2 regions of the Terrabacter sp. FW104-15G4B genome follow, and region 2 is predicted to be linked to the other one. Evidence: predicted binding sites of a transcription regulator. Region 2 holds the regulator's gene; the other holds the start of a gene.
What was found. Region 2 encodes LexA, which represses DNA repair genes until DNA is damaged. Its sites were predicted from a motif close to TCGAACANNTGTTCGA; they were not measured.

Region 1 (10,358 bases), on a different contig from region 2:
CGCGATGCGGATCTGCAACGCCGTCGTCGACGTCATCGACCCGACTCCTGACCACAAGATGATCGTCAACCTGCCGGCGACGGTCGAGATGGCGACGCCCAACGTCTATGCCGACTCCATCGAGTGGATGGTCCGCCACCTCGACCGACGTGAGTCGATCGTGGTGAGCCTGCACCCGCACAACGACCGGGGCACCGGTGTGGCAGCGGCCGAGCTGGGCTACCTCGCCGGCGCGGACCGCATCGAGGGCTGCCTCTTCGGCAATGGCGAGCGCACCGGCAACGTCTGCCTCGTCACGCTCGGGATGAACCTCTTCAGCCAGGGCATCGACCCGCAGATCGACTTCAGCGACATCGACGAGGTGCGCCGCACCGTCGAGCACTGCAACCAGCTGCCGGTGGGCGAGCGCCACCCGTACGGTGGCGACCTCGTCTTCACCGCCTTCTCCGGCTCGCACCAGGACGCCATCAAGAAGGGCTTCGAGGCGATGGCCTCCGAGGCCAAGGAGAAGGGCACGAGCATCGACGACCTCGTCTGGGGCGTGCCCTACCTCCCCATCGACCCGCACGACATCGGCCGGTCCTACGAAGCCGTTGTGCGCGTCAACAGCCAGTCCGGCAAGGGCGGCGTCGCATACATCATGAAGACCGAGCACCAGATGGACCTGCCGCGTCGCCTCCAGATCGAGTTCTCGGGCGTCGTCCAGCGCGGCGTCGACCAGGACGGGGGAGAGGTCGCTCCTGCCGAGCTGTGGGCGAGGTTCCAGGACGAGTACCTGCCCGACCCGACGCGCCGCTGGGGCCGGTTCGACCTGGTCAACGTCGTCACGGACTCCACGGTCGACGGCGCCAGCACGATCGAGGCGACGGTGGGCGACGGCGGCGAGTCGCTGACGATCACCGGCTCCGGGAACGGTCCCATCGCGGCGTTCGTCGACGCGCTCTCGAGGGTCGAGGGCACGCCGGACGTGCGCGTCCTGGACTATGCCGAGCACGCGCTGTCGGCCGGTGGCGACGCCCGGGCCGCGGCCTACGTGGAGTGCGCCGTCGGCGACCGCGTCCTCTGGGGCGTCGGTGTCGACCCGTCGATCGTCACGGCCTCCATCAAGGCGATCGTGTCTGCGGTCAACCGCGCCGAGCGCGACGCCCGGCCCAGCGCCTGACGAGGCCTGACGCTCGGCTGACGGGCCGCTCACCTCGGTGGGGTAGCGTCTGGCGCCATGGAGTCCCCGGTCGGTCGAGCACTGCTTCGGCTGACCGGGTTCTCTCTCGTGGCTGTGGCCCTGGTCGCCCTCGTCGCCCCGCGGTCGGTCAACGTCGGGTACCGCTGGCAGGTCGTCGTACCGGTCACCCTCGCGCTGGTCCTCCTGGCGGCCGTCATGCGCGTGCCCCGGTGGTCGAGGAACCGCTGGTTGCCCCCGGTCGTGGCGGTCGGGGGAGGGACGGTCGCGACGTTCGTGGGGCTGATGATGCGCTACGACTACGGCTGGGACGCGCGCGTCGTCCTGAGCATGGCCCGGGCGCTCCAGAGCGGGCGTGAGCTCACGGCCGGCAGTTACAGCTACCTGTCGCTGTACCCCAACAACCTGCCGCTGCTCGCCATCGACCGCATCGGCGTCGCGGTGGCCAAGCGGCTCTCGCTCGCGCCCGATGCCGTCCTCATCCCGCTCAACGGGCTCTGCGTGGCCCTGACGTTGTATGCCGTCCACCTCGTCGTCGTCCGCGTGGCCGGTCGCGGCCCCTCGCTGGTCGCCCAGCTGACGACACTGGTCCTGGTCGGGACGAGCCCGTGGCTGGCCGTGCCGTACACCGAGTTCTACGCGATGCCCTTTGTCATCGGGTCGGTGGCGCTCGCCCTCGAGGCGCTGGCCGCTGGTGCACGGACCCACCGCATCATCCTCTGGCTGCTCGCGATCGTGTCCGTGTCGGTGGCGTACACCATCAAGACGACCCCCGTCGTCATCGCCATCGCGGCGGTCCTGACGGCGGTCGTGGCGACCTTCGACCACGACCTCGCTCCGGTCGTCCGGCGAGCCCGGGTCATCGCAGCCTGTGCGGCGTCGGCACTTGCCTTCGTCGCCCTCAGCCTCGGACTCTCGGCGGCAGCGACGTCGGTGTCGCGTGTGGACTCGGCTCGGATCAACGCATCAGGGAGCCCGCCACTGCTGTGGTGGGTGGCGCTGGGCGCCGACGAGCAGGGGTCGTCGGGTGGGCTGGTCAGATACGGCGCGTACTCGCGCGAGATGGTCAACGCCGTGGAAGGCCGGGACCAGGAGCAGATGACGACGTATGCCGCCGGCTTCCTCGCCGCCCGCTGGGCCGAACGGGGGCTGGGCGGCACTCTGGCCTTCTACGGCAACAAGGCCGCGTGGAACTGGGGGGACGGAATGTTCTGGGCCTGGGGGGAGGGAACGGACTACCTGCCCGGGTCGCTCGCACCGGCGACGGGCGTGACCGGAGTCGTGCACGAGATCAACGGGTTCCACGGGTCGGCCTACCATGCGCGCGCCGATGTGACGCAGGCGTTGTGGCTTGCGGTGCTGCTCGTCGCCGGACTGGGTCTCCTGCGAGCGCCCTACCGCCGCGAGACGCTGCTCGTCGCCCTGTCCGTCCTCGGCATCGCGGCGTTCACCCTGGTCCTGCAAGGCCGCTCTCGCTACCTCTTCGCGTTCGTCCCCCTCGTGGTCGCGCTGGCGGCCATGGTCCACGGATCCATCCCACGCGTCCGACGTCGCCTAGGGTGAACGCAGGAGCGCCACCCTGGTCGGAGCGGTCGACGTCGTCCGCCAGCGCACCCGAAGGCGACGAAACGACGTCGTCGATCGGCCGATCCGTCACGGCGCCGTGATCTCGCTGCGGTCGCCCGACCACAGCGTGTGGAAGGCGCCCTCCCGGTCGATGCGGGCGTAGGTGTGCGCACCGAAGTTGTCGCGCAGCCCCTGGACGAGGGCCGCCGGCAGGCGGTCGGCGCGCATCGTGTCGTAGTAACCCAGGGCGCTCGAGAAGCCGGGCACCGGCACCCCGCCGGTCGTGCCGAGCGCGACGACCCGACGCCACGCGTCCTGCCGCTCGGCGAGACCCGAGGCGATGCTCGGGGCGACGAGCAGCGTCGCGAGGCGGTTGGCGGCGTACTCGTCGCTGATCTGCGCCAGGAGGCGGGCGCGGATGATGCAGCCGCCGCGCCAGATCCGCGCCACCGTGGCGATGTCGACGTCCCAGCCGTACTCCTCGCTCGCCTTGCGAATCTGCTCGAGCCCCTGCGCGTAGGCGACGACCTTGGACGACCACAGGGCGTCGCGCACGTCGTCGACGAACTGCCGGCGGTCCGAGACGGACACGACGCGGTCGGGCCCCACGAGGACGCCGCGCGCCGCCGTGCGAACGTCGAGGTCACCCGACCCCGACCGGGCGAAGACCGACTCGGCGATGGTCGACACGGGCACACCCAGCTCGAGCGCGGTCTGCACCGTCCACCGGCCGGTGCCCTTCTGCTCGGCGGCGTCGACGATGACGTCGACGAGTGGCACGCCGGTGACGGAGTCGACCTGCGCGAGGACCTCGGCGGTCAGCTCGATGAGGAACGAGTCCAGCTCACCGGAGTTCCACTCGCGGAAGACGTCGGCAGCCTCCGCCGCAGACAGCCCTGCGGCGGACAACAGGTCGTAGGCCTCCGCGATGAACTGCATGTCGGCGTACTCGATGCCGTTGTGGACCATCTTGACGAGGTGGCCGGCGCCGTCAGGACCCATCCAGGCGCAGCACGGCTCGCCGTCCACCTGCGCGGCGATGGACTCGAGGATCGGGCCGAGGGCGGCATACGCCTCCTTCGACCCCCCCGGCATGATCGACGGACCCTCGAGGGCTCCGACCTCCCCACCCGAGATGCCCGTGCCGACGAAGTGCAGGCCGTGCTCGCGCAGCCCGGCCTCACGGCGTCGCGTGTCGGCGAAGTGGGCGTTGCCGCCGTCGACGACGATGTCGCCCTCCTCGAGGAGCGGCACGAGTTCGTCGATGACGGCGTCGGTCGGTGCTCCGGCCTTGACCATGACGATGATCCGGCGGGGCCGTTCGAGGGACTGCACGAACTCCTCCGTCGAGTCCGACGGCACGAACGCGCCCTCGGAACCGTGCTCCTCGATGAGCGTCCGTGTCTTCGCGGAGGTGCGGTTGTGGAGGGCGACGGTGTGGCCGTGGCGGGCCAGGTTGCGGGCGAGGTTGCTGCCCATGACGGCGAGGCCGGTCACGCCGATGGTGGCAAGGTCAGACATGAGGGCTCCTTCAGGTCGCCAGAACACGACCGTATGCCGTGTGGCCGTCGATGGGGAGGGGTGCGTCGAGTGCCGCCGGTACGCGAATGACAGTGGCACCCCGAGCCGAGGCGTCCTTGCGTTACTCACGTCGAAGGTCGAAGGCCGCACGGGACCGCCCTGCGCAAGCGCCAGCAGGCCGACCGCCTCGCTCCCGCACGTACTCGCCGCGGCTGACCGAGTCAGTCGATCGAGTCGCTGAGGACGGCATCGACCGACGCCAGGGCTGCAGCGTCGCCGTCCCGGGTGATCTCGGCCTCGGCGGGACGGTTCCAGAGCCAGCAGTCGAGGTCGGCCGCGGACCCGGTGATCTCAGCCTGGGCGGCTTGATCAGGACCGTCTGCGACGAGGAAGCGGAGCACGTCGACCTCCCGGTCGTTCCACGTGCCGGTCACCCGCACCGGGGTCACCGTCCAGGAGTGGAACGCATCGACGGTCGCGATCGTCACCGGCGTGGAGACGGGCTCGTGCGTCAGGTCCGGCTCCGGCTCGTGACCACGCATGATCCGCAGGGCCTCGTCGACGCCGTCCGCGGCGAGGCGGCAGTCGAGGGGCGTGCGCTCGCCGACCGTCAGCTCGGCGTCGAGCCGGTGGATCATCGCCTCGTGCGCCTGGCGACGCCGGATGTAGCCAGCGCTCTGGTCGTCGTCGTACCACATCCACAGCGGCGTCTCGGGCGGCAGGCCATCCAGCACTCGGTGCAGTCGCTCGCTCGAGCGGTCGAAGAAGGCCAGCAGTCCGGCGCGGTCGGTCGGGCGCTGCTCACGCGTCGCGTTCAGGGCGTCGAGGTCGGCCGGGTCGGTGAGCCCGCGCTCGGCGATCTCGCCCCAGAACCACTGGACCTCGCCGAGGTGCCACAGCAGGTCGTCGGCGTCCCAGTCGGGGCAGGTGGGCACGCGGAGGTCCGCGGGTGCCGTCGCCAGCACCGTCCGGAAGCGTGCCGAGTCGGCCGCGAGATGGTCGAGGAAGGGAAGGGAGCCACCTGAGCGGCTGGACGGCATACGTACTCCTTCTGTCAGCGGACGCCCGCGACGCGGAACTGCACGGAGATGCGCGGGCCCATCGGTTCGGAGGTCTTGGGCACCGCGTGGTCCCACGTGCGCTGGCACGAGCCGCCCATGACGACGAGGTCACCATGCCCCAGGGGATAGCGCAAGCGCTTTGCCGTCGAGCCGGGGATGGGGCCGCCGTCGCGCGGACGCAGCGCCAGCGTGCGCGCTGACCCGAGCGAGAGGATCGCGATCATCGTGTCGGTGTCGCGCGAGCGGCCGATGCGGTCGCCGTGCCAGGCAACGCTGTCGCGCCCGTCGCGGTAGAGGCACAGCCCGGCAGTGACGAACGGCTCGCCGAGCTCGGGGGCGTAGTGGGCGCTCAGGGCCTCGCGCGCCTCGACGAGCATCGGGTGGGGGAGCGTCTCGTCGGCGGCGTAGAACTTCGTCAGTCGGGGGACGTCGACGACGGAGTCGTACATCTGGCGGCGCTCGGCGTGCCAGGGCACGTCGCGCAGCAGCGCCGTGAAGAGCTCGTCCCCGGCGGCGAGCCAGCCGGGACGGACGTCGACCCAGGCGCCCCGGGTCAGGTGGTGTCGGGTCAGCCCGGTGCCCACGTCGCGCAGCGTCATCGCGTCGGTCAGGTCGAGCAGCGAACCCTGGAGAGAGAGGTCCATGCCCCCACGATAACCCGAATCGTCGAACGGGTGTTCGAAGAGCGTGAGAGTTGAGTCGAGGTCGCGTGGTTCGGCGCGTGCGGTGCCGTCCGCGCCGGTGGGCGGGGGAGAATGGGGGCATGCCCCTCTACCGTGACGAGGCGATCGTCCTGCGCACCCACAAGCTGGGCGAGGCCGACCGCATCATCACGATGCTGACCCGCACGCGGGGCCGGGTCCGTGCCGTCGCCAAGGGGGTGCGGCGCACGAAGTCCCGCTTCGGCTCGCGCCTGGAGCCCGGCATGGTCATCGACGTCCAGTGCTACGAGGGCCGCAACCTCGACACCGTGACCCAGGTCGAGACCCTTGCGCCCTACGGCGACGCGATCGCCCGCGACTACACGGCCTACACCTGTGCGACCTCGATGCTCGAGACGGCGCTGCAGCTCACCGAGGAGCACGAGCCGCAGACCCAGCAGTACCTCCTGCTGGCCGGCGCGCTGCGCTCCCTCGCCGAACGGTCCCACGACCCGGGGCTCGTCCTCGACGCCTACCTGCTGCGCTCGCTCGCCGTGGCCGGCTGGGCGCCGAGCTTCGTGGACTGCGCCAGGTGCGGCGCGCCCGGCCCGCACCGGGCCTTCAACGTGCAGGCCGGCGGCGCCGTCTGCTCCGTATGCCGTCCGCCCGGCTCGAGCGCCCCCGCTCCCGAGACCTTCCAGCTGCTCGCGTCGCTGCTGACCGGTGACTGGGACATCGCCGACGCGAGCGACGCCCGTCACCGCCTGCAGGGCAACGGCATGGTCTCGGCCTTCCTCCAGTGGCACATCGAGCGAGGCCTGCGGTCACTGCGGCTCGTCGAGCGCCTCTGAGCCGTCAGCGAACCCGATCCCTACCGACCGGAGACCCATGTACGCCAAGCCTTACGCGCACCCGTCCGGCGCGACGCCGCCCACCATTCCGGCGCACCTGATGCCGAAGCACGTCGCGATCGTCATGGACGGCAACGGCCGCTGGGCCAACGCGCGCGGACTGCCGCGGACCAAAGGCCACGAGGCGGGTGAGGCGTCGCTGCTCGACGTCGTCGCAGGCGCCATCGACATCGGCGTGACGCACCTGTCGGCGTACGCCTTCTCGACCGAGAACTGGCGCCGGTCGCCCGACGAGGTGCGCTTCCTCATGGGCTTCAACCGCGACGTCATCCGCCGCCGCCGCGACCAGCTGCACGAGTGGGGGGTCCGGATGCGCTGGGTGGGGCGGGCGCCTCGCCTGTGGCGGTCGGTCATCAAGGAGCTCGAGATCGCCCAGGAGCTGACGCAGCACAACACCGGGCTGACGCTGTACTTCTGCGTCAACTACGGTGGGCGCGCCGAGATCGCCGACGCAGTCCAGCGAATTGCCCATGACGTCAAGGCCGGTCGGCTCCGCCCCGGGTCTGTCGACGAGAAGACGGTCAAGCGCTACCTCGACGAGCCGACCATGCCGGACGTCGACCTCTTCGTCCGCAGCTCGGGTGAGCAGCGCACGAGCAACTTCCTGCTGTGGCAGTCGGCCTACGCCGAGATGGTCTTCCAGAACCAGCTGTGGCCGGACTACGACCGGCGCGACCTGTGGGCTGCGATCGAGGAGTACGTCGCTCGCGACCGTCGCTACGGTGGAGCCGTCGACCAGCCCACCAGCGGCTGAGCTCTGCGCCGGCTCGGGAGGGCGGCAGCGTACGGCTGGGTGGACGCAGGCCCCCCGCTCAGCGGTCGACGACGTTGACCTCGTACTGGGCTGCCGTGGGCGGGAACCCGGTGTCGAACTTGGCGTTGACGACGGCCAGACGGTCGCCGAACCGGGCGACTGTCGTCGGCACCTCGAAGTTGCTGCTCGTCACGGTCTTGATGGCGCGACCCGACCCGAGGCCACCGCCCAGCCTGAACTCGACCACCTGGTTGGAGAAGTTCTGCACGACGTAGAGCGTGCGTCCGTCCAGCAGGATGCCGTCGACGTTCGGCACGTTGACGCCCGCGATCGTTGCGCTGTCGCCGGTGACGGGGTTGACCGTGTTGACCGCGCTCAAGTTGGTGTGCGCGACCAGCAGCGTCGACCCGTCAGCGGTGGCCTGGATGCCGTTGTTGTTGAAGCCCGGCTCGACGACCGCGGCCGGGCCGTGCAGGGGTAGCGTCCGGACGTGCCCGAGGGCGCCCGTTGCACTCACGGGGATGAAGTAGAGCTTGGCCGACATCGAGTCGGTGAACCACGCGCCGCGGTTCGTCACCGCGACGTCATTGATGATCGAGGGTGCGGTCGTCAGCTGCACGGCTGCGATCCGGGCGCCCGTCGTCGAGTCGTAGACATAGGCCTGGCCCGTGAACCCGCCTGCCACGAAGAGCAGCCGGTGGGGCACGTCGACGCGCAGGCCGAGGGCCATCCTTCCGGGTGGGGCGGTGATGAAGAGGCGTGCCCTGCCGGTGCGGATGTCCCCGCGGAAGATGTTGCCGGTGAAGAGCTCGCCGGCGTAGAACGTCGTGCCGGTGCCGGACGCGATGCCCTCGGCCGACTGCGCACCAGGGAGGACGATCTGCTCCTGCGGGTGCGCCGCCCGGGCGGGCGCGGTTCCCATGGCGATGGCGAGCACCCCGGCTGCCAGGGCCAGCCACCGTGAACGTCTGGTGATACCGAGCATTGTCGATCCCCTCCGTCATGCCTCAGGCGGTCTGTCCGCCGAGAGGCGGGCCCCCACAACAGGGTCGACCTGCCCGGTGCGCGACCGCAAGGCTCCAGAACGGGACCTACCGGACCGGATTCCGTCAGGAGGTGGCGCAGTCGGCGCAGGTGCCGAAGATCTCCAGGGTGTGGGTCACGCCCGTGAAACCATGGTCGGCCGCCACGGCGTCGGCCCACTTCTCGACGGCCGGCCCCTCGACCTCGACGGTGCGGCCGCAGGCACGGCAGACGAGATGGTGGTGGTGGTGCGTCGAACAGGCCCGGTAGACGGCCTCACCGTCGTCGGTGCGCAGCACGTCGACCGTGCCGGCCTCGACCATCGACTGGAGCGTCCGGTAGACGGTCGCGAGCCCGACGCCGGCGCCGGCCTCGCGCAGCCGGGCGTGAACCGTCTGCGCCGAGGTGAAGTCGTCGGAGCGTTCGAGCAGCTCGGCGACGGCGGCCTGCTGGCGGGTCGGCCTGCGGGAGCCGGCGGACATGCTGGTGCCGCTCGTCATGGTCTCGTTCCTCTCGTCGAGCCGGGTGTGGCGGGAGCGGGCTCGGCGCCCTCGGCGGCGGCCGCATGGTCGTGGTCCGCGCCGTGCTCGTCGTAGTGGCCCTCGTGGGCGGCGTGCCGGTGCCCGTCGTGGACGTAGTCGACGTGGTCGCCGTGCGTGAGCGCCGGATGCCCGCACTCGACGCCGTGCTCGTGCGCATGCGTCTCCGCCACGTCGTGACCTCGCCGGCCGGCCCTGGCCATCACCCCGGTGACGACGGCCGTCACGACGAACAGCCCGACGGCGAGCAGCACGATGGTGCCCCCCGAGGGCGTGTTGAGAGGGTACGAGAGAGCCACACCGCCGACCGAGGACACCAGCCCGAACGCGATCGCCCACCGCACCCCGCCGCTGAACGACTTCGCGACGAGCTGGCTGGCGGCGTTGGGCACGATCATGAGCGCGCTGATCAGCAGCAGTCCGACGACCCGCATGGCGACGACGACGGTGGTGGCCGTGAGTACCGCCAGCACGATGTTGAGGGGCAGCACCGGCAGTCCGACGGCGCGGGCGTACTCCTCGTCGTTGGCCACCGCGAAGAGCCGCGGGCGCAACGCCCACGTGGTCACCGAGATGAGCAGCGCCAGGCCGGCGAAGACGTAGAGGTCGGAGCGCTGCGTCGTCAGGATCGACCCGAAGAGGTACTTCATGAGGTTCGCCGGCGTGCCGCTGGACGACTTGCTGATGATGACGACGCCGCCGGCGATGCCGCCGTAGAAGATGACGGCGAGGGCGACGTCGCCGTTGGTGCGGCCACGGGCGCGGAGCAGCTCGATGACGACGGCCGCGATCACCGCTGCCACGAGCGCCGTCAGCACCGGCGCCGCCCCGGAGACGAGTCCGATCGCGACACCGGCGAGGGCGACGTGGCCCATGCCGTCACCGATGAGCGAGAGGCGCCGCTGGACGAGGAAGATCCCGACCATCGGCGCGACGGTGCCCACGAGCAGAGCGGCGACGAGCGCCCTCTGCATGAAGTCGATGGTCAGCAGGTCGATCACGGTCGCCTCCGGTCGGTGTGGGTGGCGTCGAGGGGTCCGCGGCCGAGCCCACCGTGGTGGCCGTCGAGCTCGAGGTCGTGGTGGTGGCTGTCGTGGTCGTGGTGGACGCGGTCGCGCGCGGCGGCATACGCCTGCGGTGTGCCGTCGAAGCGGATACGCCC
Region 2 (10,358 bases):
CGTCATCGGCCGGGGAGCGCAGTGGTCGGCCCTTCGGTGGCACGACGAGGTCGAGGCAGTGCTGCGGCTCGGTGCGGCCGAGCCCGGCGACGACGTGGTGGCGATCGCCACCCCGAAGGGATCTGTCCGAGTCCTCCAAGGGCCGGGAGGCGTGTTCGACGCGGCCGACACGGTGCGGGCACGCTTCCGCGCTGCCACCGGGTCACTCTGGCCCGACGCGCGAGGCCTCGTGCCGGCGCTCGTCGTCGGGGACACCTCCCAGACGCCGCCCGACCTCACCGTGGTCATGCTGGCGACCGGGCTCAGCCACCTCAGCGCCGTCTCGGGCAGCAACGTGACGTTCGTCCTGGCGGCAATGGTCTGGGTCTGCGGCCTCGCCGGAGTCCCACGGCGCTGGCGTCCCGTGATCGCCGCGCTCGGTCTGGCGGGCTTCGTCGTCCTGGCGCGGCCCGAGCCCAGCGTCGTGCGCGCCGCCGTCATGGGACTCGTCGGGCTGCTCGCGCTGTCGACGTCCCGACGCCGGGCTGGGATCCCGGCACTCGCCGCGGCGATCGCGCTTCTCCTCGTCTGGGACCCGTGGCTCTCGCGCTCGTACGGGTTCGCCCTGTCGAGCATCGCCACCCTCGGTCTGCTCGTGCTCGCACAGCCATGGGGGCGCGCCGTCGCCCGCAGGCTGCCGGGACCGTTGAAGCCGCTGGGTCCCGTGCTCGCGATCCCCGTCGCGGCCCAGGCGGTCTGCGCTCCCGTGGTCGTGCCGCTGCAGGGGAGCGTGTCGCTGGTCGCGGTGCTGGCCAACCTGCTCGCCGCGCCGTTCGTGGCGCCGACGACCGTAGGGGGCGTGGTCGTCGCCGTCGTGTCGGTCGTCTGGGTCGCCGGGGCAAGCTGGCTGGCATGGGCAGCGGCGCTGCCGGCCCAGGCCATCGCCGCGGTGGCCCGCTGGTGCGCCGAACTGCCCTTCGGCAGCATCGAATGGGGTGACTCGGCGGGCGCCGCGCTGCTGCTCGCCGTCCTCACCGTGGGCATCATCGCCGCGGCCCCCTGGGCGTGGCACCGGACGCGACACCGACCCACCGTGGCCGTCGCGGTGGTGGTGCTGGCGGCCGGGCTGGGCGCGCCGACCACCCCGATCGCGTGGCCTCCGCCGGACTGGGTGCTCATCGCCTGCGACGTCGGCCAGGGTGACGGCCTCGTCGCCGACAACGGCGGTGGGCACGTCGTCGTCATCGACACCGGGCCGGACCCCGAGCCGATGCGTGCGTGCCTCGACCGCGTCGGGGCCACGGCCGTCGACCTCCTCGTGCTGACGCACTACCACGCCGACCACGTCGGCGGCCTCGCCGCGGTGCTCGAGAGGCCCGTCGCCGAGATCCGCGCGTCACCCGTCCTCGACCCGCCTGACGAGGCGGCCCGCGTCGCACGGCTGGCGGCAGCCGCACGCATACCCGTGGGCGAGCTCCGAGCCGGCGAACAACTCACCGTGGGCGGGGTCAGCGCAGACGTGTGGTGGCCTGCGCGCCGCATCGACGCCGGGTCCGTGCCGAACAACGGCTCGGTGGTGCTGACCATGCACCTGCGTGGGGTCAGCGTGCTGCTGGCGGGTGACATCGAGCGGGAGGCGGCGGCCCAGGTGCTGGGTGAGCTGCAGCGCGATCCGCTCCGATGGGGTCGGATCGATGTCCTCAAGGTGGCGCACCACGGGTCGAGCAACCGTGACGACCGAATCCTCGACCACGTCGACGGCCGGTTGGCGCTCATCAGCGTCGGTGCCGGCAACGACTACGGTCACCCGGCACCGGCGACCATGAAAGCACTGCAGGACAGGGGTTTCCAGGTTCACCGCACGGATCTGGAGGGCGACGTCGCGATCGTGGCGCGTGACGGCGACGACGTCCGGGCTCTCTCCCAGTGACCGGCTCGGGCAGAAGGGGGCCGTTGGTGTGCAGGGGGACGGTGGAGATCAGGCGGGGTTGGTCGGCGCCGACGGGTCGACCGGCGACTCGTCGGGTCCGGCCGGAGCTCGCTGCACCGCCCGGTCGCCGTCCTGCGCCGAGAGCTCGAAGTCGTCGAAGTCGAAACCGGGGGAGACCAGGCAGCTGACGAGGGCATCGACCGGCCCGGGCACCGTGCGCTGCCACACGTGCGCCGGCACCACCGCCTGGGCAACCTCCCCGGGAGCGAGGTCAGCCCCCAGCACGGTGGTCTCGACGGAGTCGACGGCGGGCGCCTGGCCGTCCCCGCCGAGCTCCAGCACCACCGAGCCGCGGTGCACGAGCCACACCTCCTCCGAGGCCACCCGGTGCCAGCTCGAGGACTCGCCCGCCGGTAGGAGGAAGTGGATGAGGGTCGCCAGGGCGCGCTCGCGCCCGTCGGGGAGGATCACCGACTCGGGTGAGGCCCACGTCTGGCGGTACCACCCTCCCTCGGGGTGGGGCTGCAGGTCGAGGAGGTCTGCGAGAGCTGGGCGCATGCACCCATCATTCCCGTCCCGGGGCGCCCCGAACCGCCCTTCCGGCCTTGGTGAGTCGGGGCGGCGGGTCCTGCCACGGTCCCCGTCCCAGGCCCTGAGGCGGACGGGCAGATCACCACCGAGAGTGGTTCGACGACGGCCGCCAGCCGAGCAGCGATGCCGTTCGGGCGTGACGACGCCGCGGAGGACGCGGCGGCGTGGGGACGGGCGTCGGTCATGGACATGGGCCGGCCGCTCGTTCGGTCGACTCCACGTGGTTCGGCGCAGACGGCGTCGCGGATGGGACCCCCTCCGGAGGCCTCAGGCCGACACCCCGACGGCCGCTTCCCGCCGGGCGTCCCCCGCGGCCACCAGCCCGTCCGGGCCGAGCACCGCGGCGCCCACCCCGCCGAAGTACATGTGCGGGCCCGGATAGCGGTGCACCGCGAGCCCGCTCGCCTCGGCGGCGGCCGCGATGTCGTCGGACGGCTCGTGCTCCACCCGCGGCGACCCGTCGTCCATGAAGCGCACGTGCAGCCGCGGCGCGTCGATGGAGTGCTGCAGGTCGTCACCGAGCAGCAACCCCCGACCGAGGACCTGCATGAGCGCCGTGGTGATCCGGTCGGCACCCGGCGACCCCACGGCGAGGGCTGCACCGGTCGCGCTGCGTCCCGTCGTCGGGGCCATGTTGGACGCGAGTCGTGTACCGGGCGCGACCGCGTGCAGACCGAGCCGGTTGAGCTCCGGCTCGCCCAGGGCGTTGTTGAGCATGATGCCGGTGCCCGGGATCACCATGCCGGCGCCGTAACCGGCGGACATCGTGACGGCACAGGCAGTTCCGTCCTCGTCGACGACCGAGACGTGTGCCGTGGAGGCCGAGGTCGGCAGGCCTGCGAGCCCATGGCGCTCGACGGTCTCGAGCAGCGCGTGCCCCTCGGCGTCGAGGTCGTTCGACCGGTCGTGGACCGTCAGCCGATAGGCCAGGACCCGGCGCTGGATGTCGATGACCTCCGCCCACGTCCAGTGCTCGTGCCGCGCGAGCTGCCCGAGCATGGCTGCCAGCATGGGACCACCGACGGAGGGCGGTGGGTTGAGGGCGATGGACCAGGTGCCCATCGTCCGCATCGTGGGGGTGCGCTCGACGGGCTCGTATGCCGTGAGGTCGGCCCGGGTGATGAGGCCACCGTTCGCTGCCATGTCGTCGACGAGAACCCGTGCCACGGCCCCGGTCGTGAAGAGGGAGACACCTTGTGCGGCAAGGAGGTCCAGGATCTCAGCGAGGTCGACGTTGAGCGACGTCTCGCCCGGCTCGAGCGGGCCGCCGTCCGCGCCGGTGACGAGCGCGTGAGCCTCGGGGTCCGCTCCGAAGAGCGCGTCCCGGACGATGCCGAGGTAGAGAGCGGCGGAGGCCCCGACGCGGTAGCCCTCCCGGCAGGCGCGAGCGGAAGGCTCAACGAGGCGACGCCACGGCAGAAGCGCAAACCGGTCTCTCGTGAGCGAGAGCGCTTGCAGTGCGCCTGAGTTCGCGACCGACCCGTGGCCCGCGCCGATCGTGACGCCGCCGCCGTACTCCGTGGGGACGTGCCGCACGCCTCGTCCGAAGGCCGCGCGGTCGAGCCCGCGACCCGGCATCTCCACGTTGCCGTCGATGACGACGGGGTCCTGCCCCGCCGGCCACACGTTGACGAACGCGCCGCCCATCAGGCTGACGACCCCCGGCTCGGTGCTCATGGCCACCAGTGCTGCAGCAATGGCGGCGTCGACGGCGTTGCCGCCGTCGGCAGCGGCCTCGAGACCGGCCTCGAGCGCGGCCGGGCTGGGAGCGGCGAGGGCTACGCGGGTCATGTCGTGGCCCTGGCCATCGAGTGGTACTCCGGGTTCGGCACGAGACCGAGCGCCGTCGAGACGCGGTTGGTGAGGTCGAACATCCCCACCACCTGGACGAGCTCGACCACCTGGTGGTCGCCCAGCCCCACGACGCGTAGCGGCCCGAGGTCCTCCTCGGTGACCTCTGCAGGGTGCAGCGTCAGCTTCTCGGCGTAGGCCGCCATGGCGTACTCCCGCTCGGCCAGCCCTGCCTGCCGCCAGTTCGACGCGACGAGGTCGGAGGTGACGGCGTCGCCGGTGTGCTCGCGCAGCGCGGCGCCGTGGCTGACCTCGCAGTACGTGCACCGGTTCACGCTGCTGACGACGACGGCGAGCAGCTCGCGGTCGGCCGGGGACAGGTGGCCCTCCTTGTTGAGCAGGAGGTTGAAGTAGCCCCACCACGCCAGGAACTGCTCACCGTTGACGGCTTGGGCGCGGAAGACGTTGGGCACGAAGCCGAACGCCTCCTGCGCCCTGTCCCAGAGGCGGCTCACGCCCTCGGGGACGTCGGGCCGCTCCGGCACGGGCAGGTAGGAGATGCGCTCGGGATCACCCATGGGGCCACCGTATGCCGCGTGGTGCCCGGGCGCCCCCCGGTGACGTGCCGTACCTGGTGGGGTCGGCCCGGTGCCTCAGGCCCTGGCGCCGACGAGCTCGGCGGCCGAGGCCTTGGGGTCGGCGCCGGCGGCCTCGCACAGGGCGTCGAGCGCCGCGGCGACGGCGGGGACGCGCTGCAGGTCCGGCGTGGTGACGGCCAGGATCTGGCGCCGCGACGCGGGTGACAGCGGCAGGGTCGCGACCTCGTCGTGCTTGGCAGCGTTGAGGATGAGGTCGGGCACGAGGGCGACGCCGAGGCCGGCGGTGACGAGCCCGAGCTGGGCGACATAGTCCTCGGTCTCGAAGGCGACGTTCGGTCTGAACCCGGCGGTGTCGGCCAGGGAGAGCAGGTGGCCGCGGCAGCGGGGACACCCGGCAATCCACTCCTCACCCGAGAAGTCGGTCAGGGTTGCGGCCTCGTCGCCGGCGTGCGGATGGCTTCGAGGGACGACGAGGCGGACCTCGTCGTCCATGAGCCGGCGGGTGACGAGGAGGGAGAGGTCCTCCTCGAGCTCGCCGAGGCCGCGCCCCTCGTAGGCGAAGGCCACCGCGACGTCGCAGTCGCCGTTGCGCAGCGCGGCGAGGGACTGGGGCGGCTCGGCCTCGGTGAAGGTCACGGTGATGTCGGGGTGGCGCGCCTTCAGGATGGCGAGCGTCTTCGGCACGAGCGTGGCGGAGGAGCTGGGGAACGCCTGGAGGCGCACCCGTCCGGCCCGCAGCCCCGCGATGGCCGTGATCTCCTCCTCGGCGGCGTCGAGCGCCGCGAGGACACCGACCGCGTGGCGGGCGAGAACCTGTCCTGCCTCGGTCAGGCGAACCTGGCGGCCGTAACGCTCGACGAGCACGGTGCCGGTGCGCTGCTCGAGGCGTCGGACCATCTGGGAGATGGCCGGCTGGGTGAAGCCGAGCGCGTTGGCGGCGCTGGTGAAGCTGCCCTCGTCGGCGATGGCCTTCATGACCCGTAGTCCTGCAGCGTCGATCATGCCCTCAGCATAACTGCTGATTATGGTTTGCCGGGGAAGCTGCAGTACCAGAAGCGGATTGCGCGGCACGTAGGCTAGTCCGGTGCACCAGCCGAACGGCATACCCCCACAGTCGGCGGCGACGACTCGCCTGGCGACCTCGCGCACCCTGCCCCTCGACACCCACGACCTCGGGAGCTTCGACGAGCTCGTCGACCTGGTCAGCGGTGGGGGCGTCGTCGTCCTGTCGGGTGCCGGGATCTCCACCGACTCCGGCATCCCCGACTACCGCGGTCCTGACGGCACCCGTCGCGTCGAGCCCATGACGTACGGCGAGTTCGCCGGCTCCAGCGACGCCCGGCGACGGTACTGGGCGCGCAGCTACATCGGGTGGCAGCGGTTCAACGCGGCGGCACCCAATGAGGGCCACCGGGTCGTCACCGACCTGCAGCGCGCCGGTTACGTCGGGCCCATCATCACGCAGAACGTCGACGGCCTGCACCAGGCTTCGGGCGCGACGGACGTCATCGAGCTGCACGGCTCCCTCGACCGCGCCGTCTGCCTGACCTGCGGGGAGTACACCTCGCGGATCGGGCTGCACGAGAGGATGACCGAGGCGAATCCGGGGTTCATGGAGCGGTTCGCCGAGGCAGCTCAGGCTGTCGGCTCGCAGTGGGGGGAGCAGGTGCGGCCCGACGGCGACATCGTGCTGGCCGACGCGCTCGTCGAGTCCTTCCACGCGCCGCGGTGCCTCGTCTGCGGCGAGGACACGGTCAAGCCTGATGTCGTCTTCTTCGGCGAGTCGGTGCCCAAGGTGCTTGTCGAGCGGTGCTTCTCCCTCGTGGAGGACGCCGGGGCCGTGCTCGTGCTGGGATCGTCCCTGTCGGTGATGAGCGGCTACCGCTTCGTCCGCCGCGCCCACCAGCGCGACGTGCCCGTCGCCATCGTCACACGATCGGCCACGCGAGGTGACGCGGAGGCGACGCTGCGCCTGCACGCGCCCCTCGGTCCGACGCTGAGAGAGCTGCGCGACGCGCTCGGTCACTGAGAAGCCCTGGTATGCCGCCCCTCGGCAGTCCGGGGGCGGCCCCGTCCCTGCGCTGGGTGGCGAAACACCCCTGTCCTGGGGCTACTGGGCGACGGACCGGGTCGGTCGAGCCTCGGTGCCGTCATCGTCGCGGAGGTCCCAGAGCTCCTTGGTCTGCACTGCCCAGTAGACGGCGAAGAGCACGATGATGATGACCTCCGCGATGAGGACGAGGTGGTCGAAGCCGCTCACCGTGACGGCAGTCACCACGCTCACGCCGAGCGCGACGGCCAGCGCGAGCGCGATCGCGATGTAGATGCGCTTGTAGGTGGCGCCGTCCCGACCGGCGGCCCCTGCGTGCCGTTCCCCGGCGCGCAGCGCGCTGAAGACCATGACGGCGATGACGCCGGCCACCATCGTGCCGGCGGCGATGCCGTGGCTCACCGCGATGAAGCGATCACGTAGGACGAGGAAGAGGGCGAGCTCGCCGAGCAGCACCGCGCCGCAGGTGGCCGTGACGACCATCGAGCGCACGGTGGGCCGCTCGGACCGGTCGCGCACCGAATCGCCATGCTTGAGCCAGGTGACCACGATGGCGGCGACGACCGCCACGACGACGAGCGACCAGACGTTGTTGCGCACGGCCGCCGCGATCTCGGCAGGCGTCTGGGTGTACGCGTTCGGCCCGCACCGTCCGTCCGGCACCGTCGGCACCATGGCGACGACGAAGGCCATCAAGCCCGAGAAGTCGAGCAGCACGTCCTCCTCGGGGGAATGGCCCTTGTAGGCGATCAGGTTGGCCCCGAGCGCGCAGAGCGAGCCGACGAAGACGGTGCGTGCGGGCGTGTAGTAGTAGGCGCTGATGGAACCGAGCCAGCACGAGTGGGCGGTCTCCCACCACCACTCGTAGCCGACGGAGAGCAGCAGCATGAGGAGCAGGGCGATCATCGCCCCGCGCAGATAGCGGTAGGTGAAGACGACGTCTCGGGTTCGCCCGGGTGCCATGGCGCTCTCCTTCGCAGGACTCACTGGTCAGAGTCTGCAGTCGTCCCGCCCGATACGCCCGCCGGAGGAACGCCGAAGCCGGCGGCGCGAACGGGCGCGGGCGGCATACGTCGTCGGTCGTCGGGGGCTTGGGGTCGCTCAGATGCGGCGCAGGACCGCCGTCACCTTGCCGAGGATCGTGGCATGGTCACCGTCGATGGGGGAGAAGTCGGGGTTGTGCGGCATCAGCCACACGTGCCCGTCTGTGCGCTTGAACGTCTTGACGGTTGCCTCGTTGTCGAGCATGGCGGCGACGACGTCGCCGTTGTCGGCGTGTTGCTGCTGGCGCACGACGACCCAGTCGCCGTCACAGATGGCGGCCTCGACCATGGAGTCGCCGTTGACCTTGAGCAGGAACAGGTCTCCCTCGCCGACGAGCTGCTTGGGCAGCGGGAAGACGTCCTCGACGACCTCCTCGGCCGTGATCGGCACACCGGCGGCGATCTGGCCGAGCACCGGCACGTAGGACGCCTCGGGGCGTGCGTCACCGGAGCCGGTCTCGGTGTCGTACTGGTCGCCGCGCGGACGCGGAGGCGTCGCGTCGCCGCCGCGGTAGCCGAGCTCCTCGGCCTTGGCGTCCGGGGACACGACCTCGAGGGCGCGCGGCCGGTTGGGGTCGCGCCGCAGGTAGCCCTTGGCGACCAGGGCGTTGAGCTGGTGGGAGACGCTCGACGGGCTGGCCAGCCCCACGGCGTCGCCGATCTCGCGCATGCTCGGCGGGTATCCCCGGCGGTCGACGGAGTTGCGGATGACCTCGAGCACGCGCCGCTGGCGCACGGTGAGCCCGTCTCCGGTCTCACGGTCGGGAAGCTCGGTGACGCCCATGGTGTCCCTCTCGTCGGCTCGTCAGGTCCCCTCCGTCGCCGGCGTGCACGGCCAGTGTCAGTGGTGGCTGGTGAGGTCTGTGGTGTGAGGAAAGACTACGAGGTTCGAACACAGTTGCCAAACACGTGTTCGAGGCGTGTCTCGACTTCATCGCACATCCGTGCTAAAAATCGTACAGACGTTCTATCGAACACATGTTCGCCGGATCTGGAGCAAGGGGAGGTCATCATGAGCGCCATCGTCCTCGAGGCCGTTCGACAGCCGCACACCGAGGGGCCGGCACACCCACGTGTCGACGAGCGCCCTCACCTCGTGCTGGTGCCCACGGGCCCCAGGGCAGTTCGTGCCGCTCGGGCGGCCCAGCCCCCGATGCGCCTCACCCGGTTCGGGCGTCTCACGGTGACCCTGCTCGTCGCCATGGTCATCGCCCTGCTCGGCGTCGGTCTCGCCGGCCAGCTCGCGTCGGCCAGCGGCGATCCGCGCGTCGTCACCGTCGGGCAGGGGCAGACGCTGTCGGGCATCGCGGCTCGAGAGCTCCCCGGGTTGCCGGTCTCCGAAGGCGTCGTCCAGATCCAGGTGGCCAACGCCCTCAGCTCGTCCCAGGTGCACGCCGGCCAGCAGCTCGTGGTGCCGTCACCCTGACCCATCGATCATCGGGTCGGTGCACCGGACGCAGGCGCGACACGCGGCCGCGTCCCCCTGACCCCCAAACGGCCGCGTTGGCTCCACCTCCAGCGGCTGGCGGTAGCGGCGCTTCGACCCCGCCGCTACGGCCCAGAGCGCCGCACTCCTGACAGGGGTGCGGCGTTCTGCTTGTCGGGGTGGCCCTACGGGGTTGGGGCCCGGGAGGCGGCGCCGCCCCCGACGAGCCCTGTGGACGACGGGCATCGAGCCGCGATCCAGCGTCCTACCGTGCTGTTCTCGGAAGGAGCAGGGGATGCGGTATGAGGTGGACACAGCGGCGCTGCGAGACGCCGCAACATCCGTGGACGAGGCATTGGCGCAGGTGCAGCGCCTCGCGCTGACCGACGACCTCCGCGCGATCGCGGCGGCTGTACCGGGCGGCCGCACCGCGGCCGGACTCGCCCAGGTCGCAGCTGCCTGGGAGGCTCGGCTCGCCGGGACGCGCTGGGTTCTGAAGGAGCTCGGACGTTCCCTCGTCGTCGCGGCCGACGCGTACCAGGCCGTGGAGCGCTCGGCTCGTCAGGTAGTGTCCGGTGCTGGCGGAGGCTCGGCGTGACCGCGCTCGCAGCTGCGACCACCATGTCGGTCCGGAGCCTCCGCGCCAGCCGCCCGCAGGCCCTTCTCGAGGTGAGCCGGCGACTGGAGGACCGGCGGCGCCGCGTCCTCGGCCTGGCGCAGGTAGTCCTCTGGCGTCGTGCCGCCGCCCCGCGCTGGACTGGTGCTGCCTCCTCGGCCGCAGCCGATCGCTACGGGCTCGTCGCCGCGGGTCTCGGTGACCTCGCGGCCAGCCTCGCGCAGAGTGGGCACGCCGTCGGCAGCGCCGCCGGCCGGCTTCAGTCCGCGATCGACCTGGTGCACCGCGCAGATCGGCGGGCTGCCTCGGAGGGAGCGTGGGTGGACGATGACG

Region 1: AC3WRT_RS13580 (alpha-ketoglutarate-dependent dioxygenase AlkB) is a predicted target of LexA. The motif match lies at 5,995-6,010, and genes of this name have one in related genera.

The regions. Positions count from the first base shown of each region.
Region 1 covers NZ_JBYTCI010000016.1:57,852-68,209, forward strand. Annotated here, with positions in the region: gene leuA (2-isopropylmalate synthase) at 1-1,162, shown strand, start outside; gene AC3WRT_RS13565 (glycosyltransferase family protein) at 1,220-2,743, shown strand; gene gnd (NADP-dependent phosphogluconate dehydrogenase) at 2,834-4,267, opposite strand; gene AC3WRT_RS13575 (maleylpyruvate isomerase family mycothiol-dependent enzyme) at 4,489-5,307, opposite strand; gene AC3WRT_RS13580 (alpha-ketoglutarate-dependent dioxygenase AlkB) at 5,322-5,972, opposite strand; gene recO (DNA repair protein RecO) at 6,092-6,820, shown strand; gene AC3WRT_RS13590 (isoprenyl transferase) at 6,858-7,634, shown strand; gene AC3WRT_RS13595 (NHL repeat-containing protein) at 7,693-8,619, opposite strand; gene AC3WRT_RS13600 (Fur family transcriptional regulator) at 8,744-9,157, opposite strand; gene AC3WRT_RS13605 (metal ABC transporter permease) at 9,154-10,197, opposite strand; gene AC3WRT_RS13610 (metal ABC transporter ATP-binding protein) at 10,194-10,358, opposite strand, start outside.
Region 2 covers NZ_JBYTCI010000017.1:44,234-54,591, reverse strand. Annotated here, with positions in the region: gene AC3WRT_RS13955 (ComEC/Rec2 family competence protein) at 1-1,909, shown strand, start outside; gene AC3WRT_RS13950 (cupin domain-containing protein) at 1,958-2,467, opposite strand; gene AC3WRT_RS13945 (gamma-glutamyltransferase) at 2,768-4,291, opposite strand; gene AC3WRT_RS13940 (peroxidase-related enzyme) at 4,288-4,869, opposite strand; gene AC3WRT_RS13935 (LysR family transcriptional regulator) at 4,945-5,892, opposite strand; gene AC3WRT_RS13930 (Sir2 family NAD-dependent protein deacetylase) at 5,975-6,919, shown strand; gene AC3WRT_RS13925 (hypothetical protein) at 7,001-7,903, opposite strand; gene lexA (transcriptional repressor LexA) at 8,042-8,767, opposite strand; gene AC3WRT_RS13915 (LysM peptidoglycan-binding domain-containing protein) at 8,996-9,409, shown strand; gene AC3WRT_RS13910 (hypothetical protein) at 9,705-10,007, shown strand; gene AC3WRT_RS13905 (alpha/beta hydrolase) at 10,004-10,358, shown strand, end outside.